Regions from separate parts of the Krasilnikovia sp. MM14-A1259 genome, predicted to be linked through region 1. Evidence: predicted binding sites of a transcription regulator. Region 1 holds the regulator's gene; each other region holds the start of a gene.
The links. Region 1 encodes HrcA, which represses chaperone genes, less so after heat shock. Its sites were predicted from a motif close to GGTTNGCACNCTCNNNNNGAGNGTGCNAACC; they were not measured.
Positions count from the first base shown of each region.

Region 2: groL (chaperonin GroEL) is a predicted target of HrcA. The motif match lies at 1,359-1,389, and genes of this name have one in related genera.
Region 3: groES (co-chaperone GroES) is a predicted target of HrcA. The motif match lies at 1,154-1,184, and genes of this name have one in related genera.

Region 1 covers NZ_BAAGAJ010000002.1:6,643,413-6,647,835, reverse strand. Annotated here, with positions in the region: gene dnaJ (molecular chaperone DnaJ) at 1-927, opposite strand, end outside; gene hrcA (heat-inducible transcriptional repressor HrcA) at 983-2,005, opposite strand; gene ACMCNK_RS30205 (DUF4870 domain-containing protein) at 2,202-2,831, shown strand; gene hemW (radical SAM family heme chaperone HemW) at 2,881-4,101, opposite strand; gene ACMCNK_RS30195 (enoyl-CoA hydratase-related protein) at 4,139-4,423, shown strand, end outside.
Region 2 covers NZ_BAAGAJ010000002.1:4,196,990-4,201,412, reverse strand. Annotated here, with positions in the region: gene ACMCNK_RS18950 (N-acetyltransferase family protein) at 1-561, shown strand, start outside; gene ACMCNK_RS18945 (GNAT family N-acetyltransferase) at 578-1,105, opposite strand; gene groL (chaperonin GroEL) at 1,578-3,200, shown strand; gene ACMCNK_RS18935 (glycerol-3-phosphate dehydrogenase/oxidase) at 3,349-4,423, shown strand, end outside.
Region 3 covers NZ_BAAGAJ010000002.1:5,966,741-5,971,163, forward strand. Annotated here, with positions in the region: gene ACMCNK_RS27135 (THUMP-like domain-containing protein) at 1-1,082, opposite strand, end outside; gene groES (co-chaperone GroES) at 1,314-1,628, shown strand; gene groL (chaperonin GroEL) at 1,700-3,340, shown strand; gene ACMCNK_RS27150 (molybdopterin-dependent oxidoreductase) at 3,556-4,423, shown strand, end outside.

The sequences.
Region 1 (4,423 bases):
CGTGGAGGCGGGCTGGGTGCCGGGCTTGACCTCGATCGCCTCCTCGCTGTCGAGGGTCTTGATGGTCAGCCGGGTGCCGAGCGCGGCCGCGGTCATCGGCAGGGTGACGCGGCAGTGCAGGTCGTCGCCCTTGCGGGAGTAGACGTCGTGCGGGCGCTCGTGGATCTCGACGTACAGGTCGCCGGCGGTGCCGCCGCCGGGCCCGACCTCGCCCTGCTGGGCGAGGCGGATCCGCATGCCGTCCTCGACCCCGGCCGGGATCTTGACGGTCAGCGAGCGACGGGTACGGATACGCCCGTCGCCCGCGCACGTCGGGCACGGGTGCGGGATGACCGTGCCGTGGCCCTGGCAGACCTGGCAGGGCCGGGACGACACGACCTGGCCCAGGAACGTGCGCTGCACGGACTGCACCTCGCCCCGCCCGCCGCAGGTCTCGCAGGTGGCCAGGTGGGTGCCGGGTGCGGTGCCCGCGCCGGTGCACTGGGTGCACAGCACCGCGGTGTCGACCGTGATCGGCGCCTCGACGCCGAACGCGGTCTCCACCAGGTCGAGTTCGAGGCGCAGGATCGCGTCGGCGCCCGGACGGGTCCGCGGGCGGGGGCCGCGCGCACCACCGCCGGCCGCGGTGCCGAAGAACGCGTCCATGATGTCCTGGAAGCCGACGAACGGCCCGGCCCCGCCGGGGCCCGCCGGTCCGCCGCCGCCCCCGGGAGCGAGGGGGTCGCCGCCGAGGTCGACGATCTGCCGTTTCTGGTCGTCGGACAGGACCTCGTACGCCGCGTTGATGTCCTTGAACTTCTCGTGCGCCTCCGGGTCAGGGTTGACGTCCGGGTGGAACTGGCGAGCGAGCTTGCGGTACGCGCGCTTGATCTCGTCGTCGGTGGCATCCCGGTTGATCCCGAGAATTCCGTAGTAGTCCTTGGCCACTGGGTTTCGAGTCCTCATGTCTGCCACGCCCGTGCGGGCACTCGTCGCGAATCCGTCAGTTCTGGGCCAGCAGGTCGCCCATGTAGCGTGCCACGGCACGCACAGTGGCGATGGTGCCGGGGTAGTCCATGCGGGTCGGCCCGAGCACACCCAGCCCGCCCACAATCGTGGCGCCCGGGCCGTAACCCGTGCTCACCACCGATGTCGACCGCAAATTGTCGATCTTGTTCTCGTCGCCGATGCGGACCCGGGTGGTGCTGGGCTCCACCTCGCCGATCAGTTTGAGGAGGATGACCTCCTCCTCCAAGGCCTCCAGGACGGGCCGCAGGGTGCCCTGGAAGTCCAGCATGCTGGCGCGGGCCAGGTTGGCCGTACCGGCCAGGGCGACGCGCTCCTCGGTGCGCTCCACCAGAGTCTCCAGCAGCACCGAGGCCAGGCACGCCACCATGGTCCGGCGGTCCGGGGCGGTCTCGTCGACCAGGCCCTGGACCAGCGGCGGGGCATCCGCCAGCTTCTGCCCGGCCAGTTTCTCGTTGCACCGGCGGCGCAGCTCCGTGACGTCGTCGGGGCCCACCGGGGCGGGCAACTCGACCAGGCGCTGCTCGACCCGGCCCGTGTCGGTGATCATCACGAGCAGCAGCCGGGTCGTGGAGATCGGCACCAGCTCCAGGTGACGCACCGCAGAACGGGACAGGCTCGGGTACTGCACGACCGCGACGTGCCGGGTGAGCTGGGCCAGCAGCCGCACCGTCCGGTGCACCACGTCGTCGAGGTCGACCGCGCCGACCAGGAACCGCTCGATGGCCCGGCGCTCGGCCGGGCTGAGCGGCTTGACCCGGGACAGCCGGTCCACGAACAGCCGGTAGCCGAGATCGGTGGGGACCCGCCCCGCGCTGGTGTGCGGCTGGCGGATGTAGCCCTCCTCCTCCAGCACGGCCATGTCGTTACGCACGGTCGCCGGGGAGACACCGAGCTGGTGCCGCTCGACCAGGGCCTTGCTGCCGACGGGTTCCTGAGTGGCGACGTAGTCCTCGACGATGGCGCGCAGCACGTCGAGCTTGCGGTCATCAAGACTCATCGGACCCCTCCCCCCGCTCTGTCGACAGCACCTCACTGGCACTCGGCTTGAGCGAGTGCCAGTCTACGTCGCCGCGACCGATGGCGCGATGATCGCGCGCCACCCGGCCGGGGGTCCCTTAGCCGACTGTCTATTCTTCGACGCCGTTGGCATGTTGACCTCGACCGTGTTGAGCTGCGGCCCTACCGTGTCTGGCATGACTGAACCGCCGCGCCCGCCCGGTGAGGGGAACCCTACGGACCCCACCGCGCCGTTCAACCCATACACAGGCAACGAGCCGACCTCCGGGTCGGCTCCGCCGCCTCCGCCCGGGGCACCTCATCCGCCCACGTACGGCACCCCGACCTCCGGGGGCGGCTACCCGCCGCCCGGCTCCGGGGCGGGCGGGTACGCTCCCCCGCCGTCCGGCGGCTACGGCCCGCCGCCCGGGGGCTACCCGACCGGCGGCACCCCGCCGCAGTACGGCGGCTACGGCCCGGGCAGCGCCAACGAGGACAAGACCTGGATCATGGTCGCCCACTTCGGCGGCGCGGCCGGCGCGTTCCTCGGTGGCGGCGCGTTGGGCTGGATCGCTCCGCTGGTGGCCATGATGGCCCGTGGCAACCAGTCCCCGATCGTGCGCCAGCACGCGGTGGCCGCGCTGAACTTCCAGCTGCTGTGGACCATCATCGCGGTGGTCGGCTACGCCCTGTCGTGCATCTTCATCGGGTTCATCCCGATCCTCGCCGCGGTGATCGTCGGCACGATCTTCGGCATCATCGCCGGGGTCAAGGCCAGCAACAACGAGCCGTACCAGTACCCGATGACAGTCTCGATGATCAAGTAAGTCCCCCGGTCGTGGCGCCGGGTTCACCCCCGGCGCCATCGCCGACGCGCTACGGCAGCAGGTCGCGGATCACCGCGTCGGCCAGCAGCCGGCCGCGCAGCGTCAGCACCACCCGCCCGGCCGCGTACGCCGCCGGGTCCAGCAGGCCGGTCTCGTGCGCCCGGCGCGCCCCGGCCAGCCCGGCCGCGTCCAGCGCGGCGAGGGGCAACCCGTCGGCGAGGCGGACCCGCAGCATGACGTCCTCGGTATGCCGGTCCGTGTCGCCGAGCAGCTCCCGGGCCTGGCCGGGCGAGGCACCCTCGGCCATCCGGGCCGCATACGTCGCCGGATGCTTGACATTCCACCAGCGCACCCCGCCGACGTGGCTGTGCGCCCCGGGCCCCAGGCCCCACCAGTCGCCGCCGGTCCAGTACAGCAGGTTGTGCCGGCAGCGGGCGGCGGGCGTGGCCGCCCAGTTGCTCACCTCGTACCAGGACAGACCGGCCGCGCCGAGCGCGGCGTCCGCGGCCAGGTAACGGTCCGCGGCCACGTCGTCGTCCGGGTACGGCAGCTCGCCGCGGCGCATCCGCGCGGCCATCCGGGTGCCGTCCTCCACGATCAGGGCGTACGCGCTGACGTGGTCGACCCCGGCGCCGGTCGCGGCGGCCAGCGAGGCCGCGAAGTCGTCCGCGCTCTCTCCCGGGGTGCCGTAGATCAGGTCGAGGTTGACGTGGTCGAACCCGGCCTCCCGGGCCTCGGTCGCGGCCTGCGGGGCCCGCCCGGCGGTGTGCCGGCGCTCCAGCACCGCGAGCACCCCGGGTGCGGCCGACTGCATGCCCAGCGAGATGCGGGTGTACCCGGCCTTGCGCAGCCGCTGCAGCGAGCGCGGGGTGACCGACTCCGGGTTGGCCTCCGTGGTGACCTCCGCGTCCGCGGCCAGGCCCCACGTGACGTCGATGCCCTCCAGGATGCGGGCCAGGTCGTCCGGGTCGAGCAGGGTCGGGGTGCCGCCGCCGACGAACACCGTGTCCACCCGGGGCGGCGGGTTCTCCAGTACGCGCGCGGCCAGCGCCAGCTCCGCCAGGACCGCGTCGGCGTACCCCTCCCGGCTCGCCCCGCCGCCCAGCTCGCTCGCGGTGTACGTGTTGAAGTCGCAGTACCCGCACCGGCTCGCGCAGAACGGCACGTGCACGTAGACGCCGAAGCCCCGCGCACCCACGTCGGTCAGGGCGGCGGCGGGCAGCGAGCCGTCGCTGGGTACGGGCTCGCCGTCGGGCAGGGGGCCGGGCATCTCTCAAGTGTGCACGGTCGCCGATAAGGTCGGGCGCATGGATCTGGTCCGTTCCGTCACCGCCGCCGGGGTGACCACCGTGACGCTGGACAGCCCGGCGAACCGCAATGCGCTTTCCTCCCAGCTGATGGAGGAGTTGCTCGACGCACTCACCGCAGCCCACGACGACCCCGCCGTGCGGGCCGTCGTGCTCTCCCACACCGGCCCGGTGTTCTGCTCAGGCGCCGACCTGAAGGAGACCGCGCAGGCCAAGGAGGGCGCCCGGGTGCCCGCCGAGCTGCTCGCCGACGTGCTGGCCGAGCTGTGGGAGTTCCCCAAACCC
Region 2 (4,423 bases), 2.4 Mb from region 1:
AGCCGGTTCGACGTCGCGCATGCCGACGAGGAGGCACTCGACGCGATGCGGGCGCAGGCGTGGCGGCACGCCGACGGATACCGGATCGTGCAGTGGATCGGGATCCCCCCGGACGAACTGCTCGACGATCTCGCGTACCTGGACGGTCGGCTGCTGGAGGACGCCCCGGTCGGCGACCTGGCCGTGGAGGCCGAGCAGGTCGACGGTGCCCGGGTGCGCGGCACCGAGGAGGCGCGGCAGGGCCGCGGGCTGACCGCGTTCCACACCGGCGCGGTGCACACCGGATCGGGGCGGCTGGTCGCCTGGAGCGCCCTGACCGGGACGCAGGAGGCCCCGTGGCACGCCTGGCAGCAGATCACCATCGTTCACCCCGAGCACCGTGGGCACCGGCTCGGCCTCATCGTGAAGCTGGAGAACCTGCGCCACATCCGCGCCGCCCGGCCCGGGCTGGCCGCGATCGACACCATCAACGCGTCCGCGAACGAGCGCATGCTCGCCATCAACCGCGAGATGGGGTTCCGGCCGGTGGATGCGCAGGTCCAGTGGCAGCTGACGCTCTGACGGGCCGCGCCGGCCGTCAGGCGCGGCGGCGCATCTGCAGCTCGGTCAGCGCCGGGATCACCGGGTGGGGCACGCGGACGCCGGTGTCGGTGAACCCGATGCGCTCGTACGCCCGCAGCGCCCGGTCGTTGCCGACCACCACCTCCAGCATCAGTTCCGGGCGCCCGGCGGCCCGGGACCAGTCCGCCACCGCCTCGATGAGCTCATCGAGCACCCCGGCCCCGCGGTGCGCGGGGGTGACGTAGACGGCGAACACCACGGTCGCACCAGGATCGTCCGGCAGCACCGTCCCGCCCGCGTGCCCGATCAGCGGGCCGGCGCCCGGATCCGCCACGAACTGCGCGAGCCGTGGGCCGTGGCACGCCTCGGCGATCCGCCGCCGGTAGTCGTCGTGCGGGCGGGCGGCGGCCTGCGCCAGCGTCTCCAGGAACGCGAGCGGGCTGTCGGCGAGCATCTCCAGCCGCAGCGCGCGGGTCCGGGCGGTGTCGGCGGGCGTGACCCGGTGGACCGTACGGGTGCGGGGCCGGGCGAGTGTGCCGGTCATGGTGTCTGCCTACCGGTCTCGGGGCGGCCAGGCAACTCGGATGCGGTATTCCGACCGCACGGAGCTGTGCGTTGATCACGGTGAGTGCTTGCCCGGCGCGATTCCGTCGTTCGGTCCGCGTGGCGCGTCGATCGGGGAGATGATTCGCTGGCCCGATGCGGCCTGCTCACCGTACGTGATCAAGACCTCGTCGCAGCGGCGTGGGCTACCGCCGGGTGTCCTTGCACTCGCCACCTCAGAGTGCTAAACAGGTCATTGGCACTCGCGCCACGCGAGTGCCAACAGGTCGGGACGGTGGGGTCACGGTCACGGCGCCGCCATCGGTGCCGGGGCACGAGGCCGGTCGTCGCGGGCTATCCGGCCCGTCCTGCGGACGTCGCATCGCCAGGTGGCGACGTCCGGAGATCCTCAACGTGCGGAAAGCGGGGCCGAGAAGGCCCGGCACCGCGAGTGTCCAGGAGGACAACGCCGTATGGCCAAGATCATCGCATTCGACGAGGAAGCTCGTCGCGGCCTCGAGCGGGGCATGAACCAGCTCGCCGACGCCGTCAAGGTGACGCTCGGCCCCAAGGGCCGCAACGTCGTGCTCGAGAAGAAGTGGGGCGCGCCCACCATCACGAACGATGGTGTGTCGATCGCCAAGGAGATCGAGCTCGAGGACTCCTACGAGAAGATCGGCGCCGAGCTGGTCAAGGAGGTCGCCAAGAAGACCGACGACGTGGCCGGCGACGGCACGACGACGGCGACCGTCCTCGCCCAGGCGCTGGTCCGCGAGGGCCTGCGCAACGTCGCGGCCGGCGCGAACCCGATGGCCCTGAAGCGGGGCATCGAGGCCGCCGTGGCGAGCGTCTCCGAGGCGCTGTCGCAGATCGCCAAGGACGTGGAGACCAAGGAGCAGATCGCCTCCACCGCCTCCATCTCCGCCGGTGACTCCACGGTCGGCGAGATCATCGCCGAGGCCATGGACAAGGTCGGCAAGGAAGGCGTCATCACCGTCGAGGAGAGCAACACCTTCGGCCTGGAGCTGGAGCTCACCGAGGGTATGCGCTTCGACAAGGGCTACATCTCGGCGTACTTCATGACCGACGCCGAGCGGATGGAGGCCGTCTTCGACGACCCGTACATCCTCATCGCCAACAGCAAGATCTCCGCGGTCAAGGACCTGCTGCCCGTCCTCGAGAAGGTCATGCAGTCGGGCAAGCCGCTGGTCATCATCGCCGAGGACGTCGAGGGCGAGGCCCTGGCCACCCTGGTCGTCAACAAGGTGCGCGGCACGTTCAAGTCCGTCGCCGTCAAGGCCCCGGGCTTCGGCGACCGCCGCAAGGCCATGCTGGAGGACATCGCGATCCTCACCGGCGGCACGGTCATCAGCGAAGAGGTCGGCCTCAAGCTCGACGCCGCCGACCTGAGCCTGGTGGGCCAGGCCCGCAAGGTGGTCATCACCAAGGACGAGACCACCATCGTCGACGGTGCCGGCAACGCCGAGCAGATCCAGGGCCGGGTCAACCAGATCCGCTCCGAGATCGAGAAGTCGGACTCCGACTACGACCGCGAGAAGCTGCAGGAGCGCCTGGCCAAGCTGGCCGGCGGTGTTGCGGTCATCAAGGTCGGCGCGGCCACCGAGGTCGAGCTGAAGGAGCGCAAGCACCGCATCGAGGACGCCGTGCGTAACGCGAAGGCGGCCGTCGAGGAGGGCATCGTGCCCGGCGGTGGCGTGGCGCTCGTGCAGGCCGGCAAGACCGCGTTCGACAAGCTGGACCTGTCCGGCGACGAGGCCACCGGTGCGAACATCGTCAAGGTCGCCCTGGACGCCCCGCTGCGCCAGATCGCGGTCAACGCCGGCCTCGAGGGCGGCGTCGTGGTCGAGAAGGTGCGCAACCTGGAGGCCGGTCACGGCCTGAACGCCGCCAACGGCGAGTACGTCGACCTGCTGGCCGCGGGCATCATCGACCCGGCCAAGGTCACCCGCTCGGCGCTGCAGAACGCCGCGTCGATCGCCGCCCTGTTCCTCACGACCGAGGCGGTCGTGGCGGACAAGCCCGAGAAGACCCCGGCCCCGGCCGGTGCCCCGGGCGGCGGGGACATGGACTTCTGAGTCCAACCCCACACGCACCACGTCAAGGCGGGCCGCTCCGGCGGCCCGCCTTTTCGCGTCCCTACGCACCGATTTCCACCCGCACGCGCCGCCACAGCGCCACGTTTCCCTCGCCGGTGTGACACCCGGGGGCGCTAACCTCATACGGGTGCGTGATCCCTCCGTCTCCCGGTACTCGGCCGGTCGGCTGTCGCCGATCCGCCGCATCGCTGACCTGCGCCGGCTGCGCAACGAGCAGTTCGACGTCCTCGTCGTCGGCGGCGGAGTCACCGGCGCAGGCGCAGCCCTGGACGCCGCCTCCCGCGGGCTCAGCGTCGCCCTGGTCGAGGCCCGCGACCTGGCCGCCGGCACGTCCAGCCGGTCCAGCAAGCTCATCCACGGCGGGCTGCGCTACCTGGAGCAGCTGGAACTGCACCTGGTGCACGAGGCGCTGACCGAGCGCGGTCTGCTGACCAGCCGGCTCGCCCCGCATCTGGTGCGTCCGGTGCCGATCCTGGTGCCGCTGCTGTCGGCCAACCCGCCCGTCCGCGCCTGGAACCGGACGTACTACGGGGCCGGTGTGGCCGCGTACGACGCGTTCGCCGGGGTGTTCGGCAGCGGCCGGGGGATGCCGCTGCACCGGCACCTGACCCGCGACGGGGCCCGAGGATTGTTTCCCAGCCTGCGCGCCGACGCCGTGACCGGCGCGATCCGGTACTACGACGGGCAGGTCGACGACGCCCGTCTCGTGGTCAACCTGGCCCGGACCGCGGCCAGCCTCGGCGCGGCCGTGGTCACCAGCGCCCGGGTCACCGGTTTCGTCCGGCAGGCCCGCGAGGTCGTCGGGGTGCGGGTGCGGGACCTGGAATCGCCCGACGCCCCCGAATTCGAGATCCGCGCCCGTACGGTCGTCGCCGCCACCGGCGTCTGGAGCGACGACATGTCCCAGATGCTCAGCGACGTGGGAGTCCGCCCGGGGATGCGGGTGCGCGCGTCCAAGGGGGTGCACCTGGTGGTGCCGCGCTCGGCCATCACGGGCGAGGCCGGGCTCATCCTGCGTACGCCGACGTCCGTGCTGTTCGTCATCCCGTGGGGCGGCCACTGGATCATCGGCACCACGGACACCGACTGGGAACTCGACCGGGCCCACCCGGCCGCCTCCGCCCGCGACATCCGGTACCTGCTCGACCAGGTCAACACCGTGCTGGACCGGCCGCTGACCACGGACGACATCGAGGGGGTCT
Region 3 (4,423 bases), 680 kb from region 1:
CGCAGCCGCTCGGGCTCCAGCGCCGACCCCCGCTTGCGGATCTCCAGCCGCCCGACGCCCCGTTCGCGCAGCAGGGCCCGCAGCCGCTTCAGCGAGAACGGCAGCACGTCGGTCACCGCCAGCCGCCGCCCGAGCGGCGTGTCGACCGGGTCGTCGGTGTACACGTACGCGATCTGCGGGTCGGCGATCCGCCCGCCGATCCCGGCCGCGAACTCCGCGACCAGATGGGCCCGGACCACCGCCGGGTCCGGGTCGTACAGGTACGACCCGACTCCGCCGACCGCGGCGGCCGCGTCCCCGCTGCCGGTCAGCGTGAACGTCTCCGTACCCCGCAGCACGGTCGCCCGGCGCGGCGCCGCCGCGAGCGGCCCGCACCAGAACGCGGCCTCGACGAGGTCGCCGTCGACGCTGACCCACTCGCCCTCGGCGCCGGGCGGCAGCAGCGCGTGGTCGATGCCGGGCGCCAGCTTCAGGACGGTACGTGGCACCCGCGCCGGCAACCCGGCGACGAAATCCCACGGCGGCGACCAGGAGTCGGGGTGCAGGGCGCGGCCCCGGCCGGTGCGCCGGGCGGGGTCGGCGAAGACCGCGTCGACGCCCGCCAGGTCCACGGTTGTCGCGTCGGCGCACGTCACCGTGATCAGGTCGTCCAGCCCGGTGGTTGCGGCGTTCGCCGCGGCCAGTGCGGCGGTCAGCGGGTCGGCGTCGACCGCGTACACCCGGATGCCGGCGCGGGCCGCGGCCAGCGCGTCCGCGCCCAGCCCGCAGCCCAGATCGGCCAGGGTGGTGACGCCCGCGGCGCGCAGGCGGGCCGCCCGCCGGTCCGCGATGACCGCCCGGGTGGCCTGCTCCAGCCCGGCCCGGGTGAAGAACATGGTGGCGGCCGCCGCGCCGAACTTGCCGGCCGCCCGGCGCCGCAGGTCGGTCTGGGTGAGCGCGGCGGCGGCCAGCGGCGGCGGCACGCCGCGGGCGCGCAGCCGAGCGGCGGCGGCCAGTGGGTCGGCGCCGGACACCTCGTCGGCGGCCGCGAGCGCGGCCGACCCCTCGGCGGTACGCAGTGTTGCCAGCAGTTCCAGGTCCACGGGGAGTCATTCTCGCGGGTACGGCGTGTTGGCACTCTCCTTGACGGAGTGCCAGTACCGGCATAATCTCCGATTAGCACTCTCACTACGAGGGTGCCAGCCGTGCGGACCCGCCGGGGCCGCGCGACGAGCGCCAGGCGGACCGGCACCCGCGACGACGGCCCCGCCCGGTGGCATGAGGCATCCGGCCGGCCACCTGGCCGGCGACGACACCAAGTACCCCAGGAGGGTATGCCCGTGACTACCGCGACCAAGGTTGCGATCAAGCCGCTCGAGGACCGCATCGTGGTCCAGGCGAACGAGGCTGAGACGACCACGGCGTCGGGCATCGTGATCCCCGACACCGCCAAGGAGAAGCCGCAGGAGGGCACCGTCCTCGCTGTCGGCCCCGGCCGCATCGACGACAAGGGCAACCGCATCCCGGTTGACGTCAAGGTCGGCGAGACGGTCCTGTACTCGAAGTACGGCGGCACCGAGGTCAAGTACGCCGGCGAGGAGTACCTGGTGCTCTCCGCCCGCGACGTCCTCGCGGTCATCGAGAAGTGACCTACTGACAGTGCTGACCGCCTCGGTCCGGTGTGCCGGACCGAGGCGGTGGTGCGTGAAGGGACCACTACATGGCGAAGATCCTCAGTTTCTCTGACGACGCCCGGCACCTGCTGGAGCACGGCGTCAACGCGCTCGCCGACACGGTCAAGGTCACCCTGGGCCCGAGGGGCCGCAACGTCGTCCTCGACAAGAAGTTCGGCGCGCCCACGATCACCAACGACGGCGTCACCATCGCCAAGGAGATCGAGCTCACCGACCCGTACGAGAACCTCGGCGCCCAGCTGGTCAAGGAGGTGGCGACCAAGACCAACGACGTCGCCGGCGACGGGACCACCACGGCGACCGTGCTCGCCCAGGCACTCGTCCGCGAGGGCCTGCGCAACGTGACCGCGGGTGCCAACCCGATCGCGCTCAAGCGCGGCATGGACGCTGCCGCCGAGGCGGTCTCCAAGGCCCTGCTCGACAAGGCCGTGGCGGTCGCCGACCACCAGGCCATCGCGAACGTGGCCACCATCTCCGCGCAGGACGCCACGATCGGCGAGCTCATCGCGCAGGCGATGGACCGCGTCGGCCGCGACGGCGTCATCACGGTGGAGGAAGGCTCGGCGCTGAGCACCGAGCTGGAGGTCACCGAGGGTCTGCAGTTCGACAAGGGCTTCATCTCGCCGAACTTCGTGACCGACGCCGAGGCGCAGGAAGCCGTCCTGGAGGACGCGTACCTGCTCATCAGCACGCAGAAGATCTCCAGCATCGAGGAGCTTCTGCCGCTGCTGGAGAAGGTCGTCCAGGCCGGCAAGCCGCTGCTCATCATCGCCGAGGACGTCGAGGGTCAGGCACTGTCCACCCTGGTCGTCAACGCGCTGCGCAAGACCGTCAAGGTCGTGGCCGTCAAGGCCCCCGGCTTCGGCGACCGGCGCAAGGCGATGCTGCAGGACCTGGCGATCGCCACCGGCGGTGAGCTCGTCGCCCCCGAGCTGGGGTACAAGCTGGACCAGGTCACCCTGGAGATGCTGGGCACCGCCCGGCGCGTCGTGGTCGACAAGGAGAACACCACGATCGTCGACGGCGGCGGCCAGAAGTCCGAGGTGGAGGACCGCGTCGCGCAGATCCGCAAGGAGATCGAGGCGTCGGACTCCGACTGGGACAAGGAGAAGCTGTCCGAGCGGCTGGCCAAGCTGTCCGGCGGTGTTGCGGTCATCAAGGTCGGTGCCGCCACCGAGGTCGAGATGAAGGAGCGCAAGCACCGCATCGAGGACGCCATCGCGGCGACCAAGGCAGCGGTCGAGGAGGGCACCGTCCCCGGCGGCGGCGCCGCGCTCACGCAGATCACCTCGGTGCTCGACGGTGACCTCGGCCTGTCCGGCGAGGAGGCCAGCGGCGTGGTGATCGTCCGCAAGGCGCTCGTCGAGCCGCTGCGCTGGATCGCGCAGAACGCGGGCCACGACGGCTACGTCGTGGTCGGCAAGGTGAGCGGCCTCGGCTGGGGCCACGGCCTCGACGCGGCCAAGGACACGTACGTCGACCTGGCCGCGACCGGCATCATCGACCCGGTGAAGGTGACCCGCAACGCGGTCTCCAACGCCGTCTCGATCGCCGGCCTGCTGCTCACCACGGAAAGCCTCGTGGTGGAGAAGCCCAAGGCCCCGGAGCCCGCCGCGGCGGGTGGCCACGGGCACGGCCACGGCCACCAGCACGGCCCGGGCTTCTGACCGGAATCGTTTCAGAAAAGGCGCGCCGGCTTTCCCGGCGCGCCTTTTTCGTGCCCGGTTCCTGCGGACATGTCACCGGCACGTAAGACCATGGTTCGCCAGGGCCGGAGCAGGATAGGGGAGTGAAACTCTCCGTACGGGCCGGACTGGCCGGTGTTGCGGCGGCCGCGGTCGCCCTCGGCGTCGCCGAGGTCGTTGCGGTCGTCACCGGGCCACTGTCCGCGCCGCTGTTGGCCGTCGGCGGGGTCGTCGTCGACAACGTGCCGGCCCCGGTCAAGAACGCCGGCGTCGCGATCTTCGGCGTGCACGACAAGACCGCCCTGATCACGGGTACGGCGCTGCTGCTGGGGGCGTACGCGTTCGGGGTGGGCGTGCTGGCGCTGCGGTCGTGGCGGGCGGCGCTGGCCGGGATCGCCCTGTTCGGGGTGATCGGCGCGGCCGCCGCGGTGACCCGGCACGACGCCGGCCCCGGCGCGGCCCTGCCCGCCCTGGTCGGCGCAGCCGTGGCCGCGGTGGTGCTGCGCCTGCTGCTGGCCCGCGCGACGGATGGCGCTCCGGCGGATGCGGGTCCCTCGCCGATTCCGCCTCCGCCGGATGCGGCCCCGTCTTTGCCGGATGCGGCTCCGCCTCCGCCGGACGCGGCCCCGTCTCTGGCGGATGCGGCTCCGCCTCCGCCGGATGCGGCCCCGTCCGTGGCGGATGCGGCCCCGCCTCCGCCGGACGCGGGCCCGGCACGGTCGGATGAAGATGCGGCGGATGCGGCCCCGGCCACGGCGGATGCGGGCTTGGCGCGACTGACCCGTCGACCGGATCACCCCCCGGCGCAGCCGTGGGCGGGGCGGCGACGGTTCCTGCAAGGGCTGGGTATCGCGGCCGGGGCCGCCGTGGTCAGTGGTGTCGCGGGGCGGCTGCTGACCGGCCGCCGCGCGGTGACCCAGGCCCGCAAAGCCGTGGTCCTGCCCGCGCCGGTGTCGCCCGCCCGGCCGGTGCCGGCGGGCGCGCAGGTTCGCGGCGTCACGCCGTACGTGTCGACGAACGGGGATTTCTACCGGATCGACACCGCGCTGTACCCGCCGCAGGTCG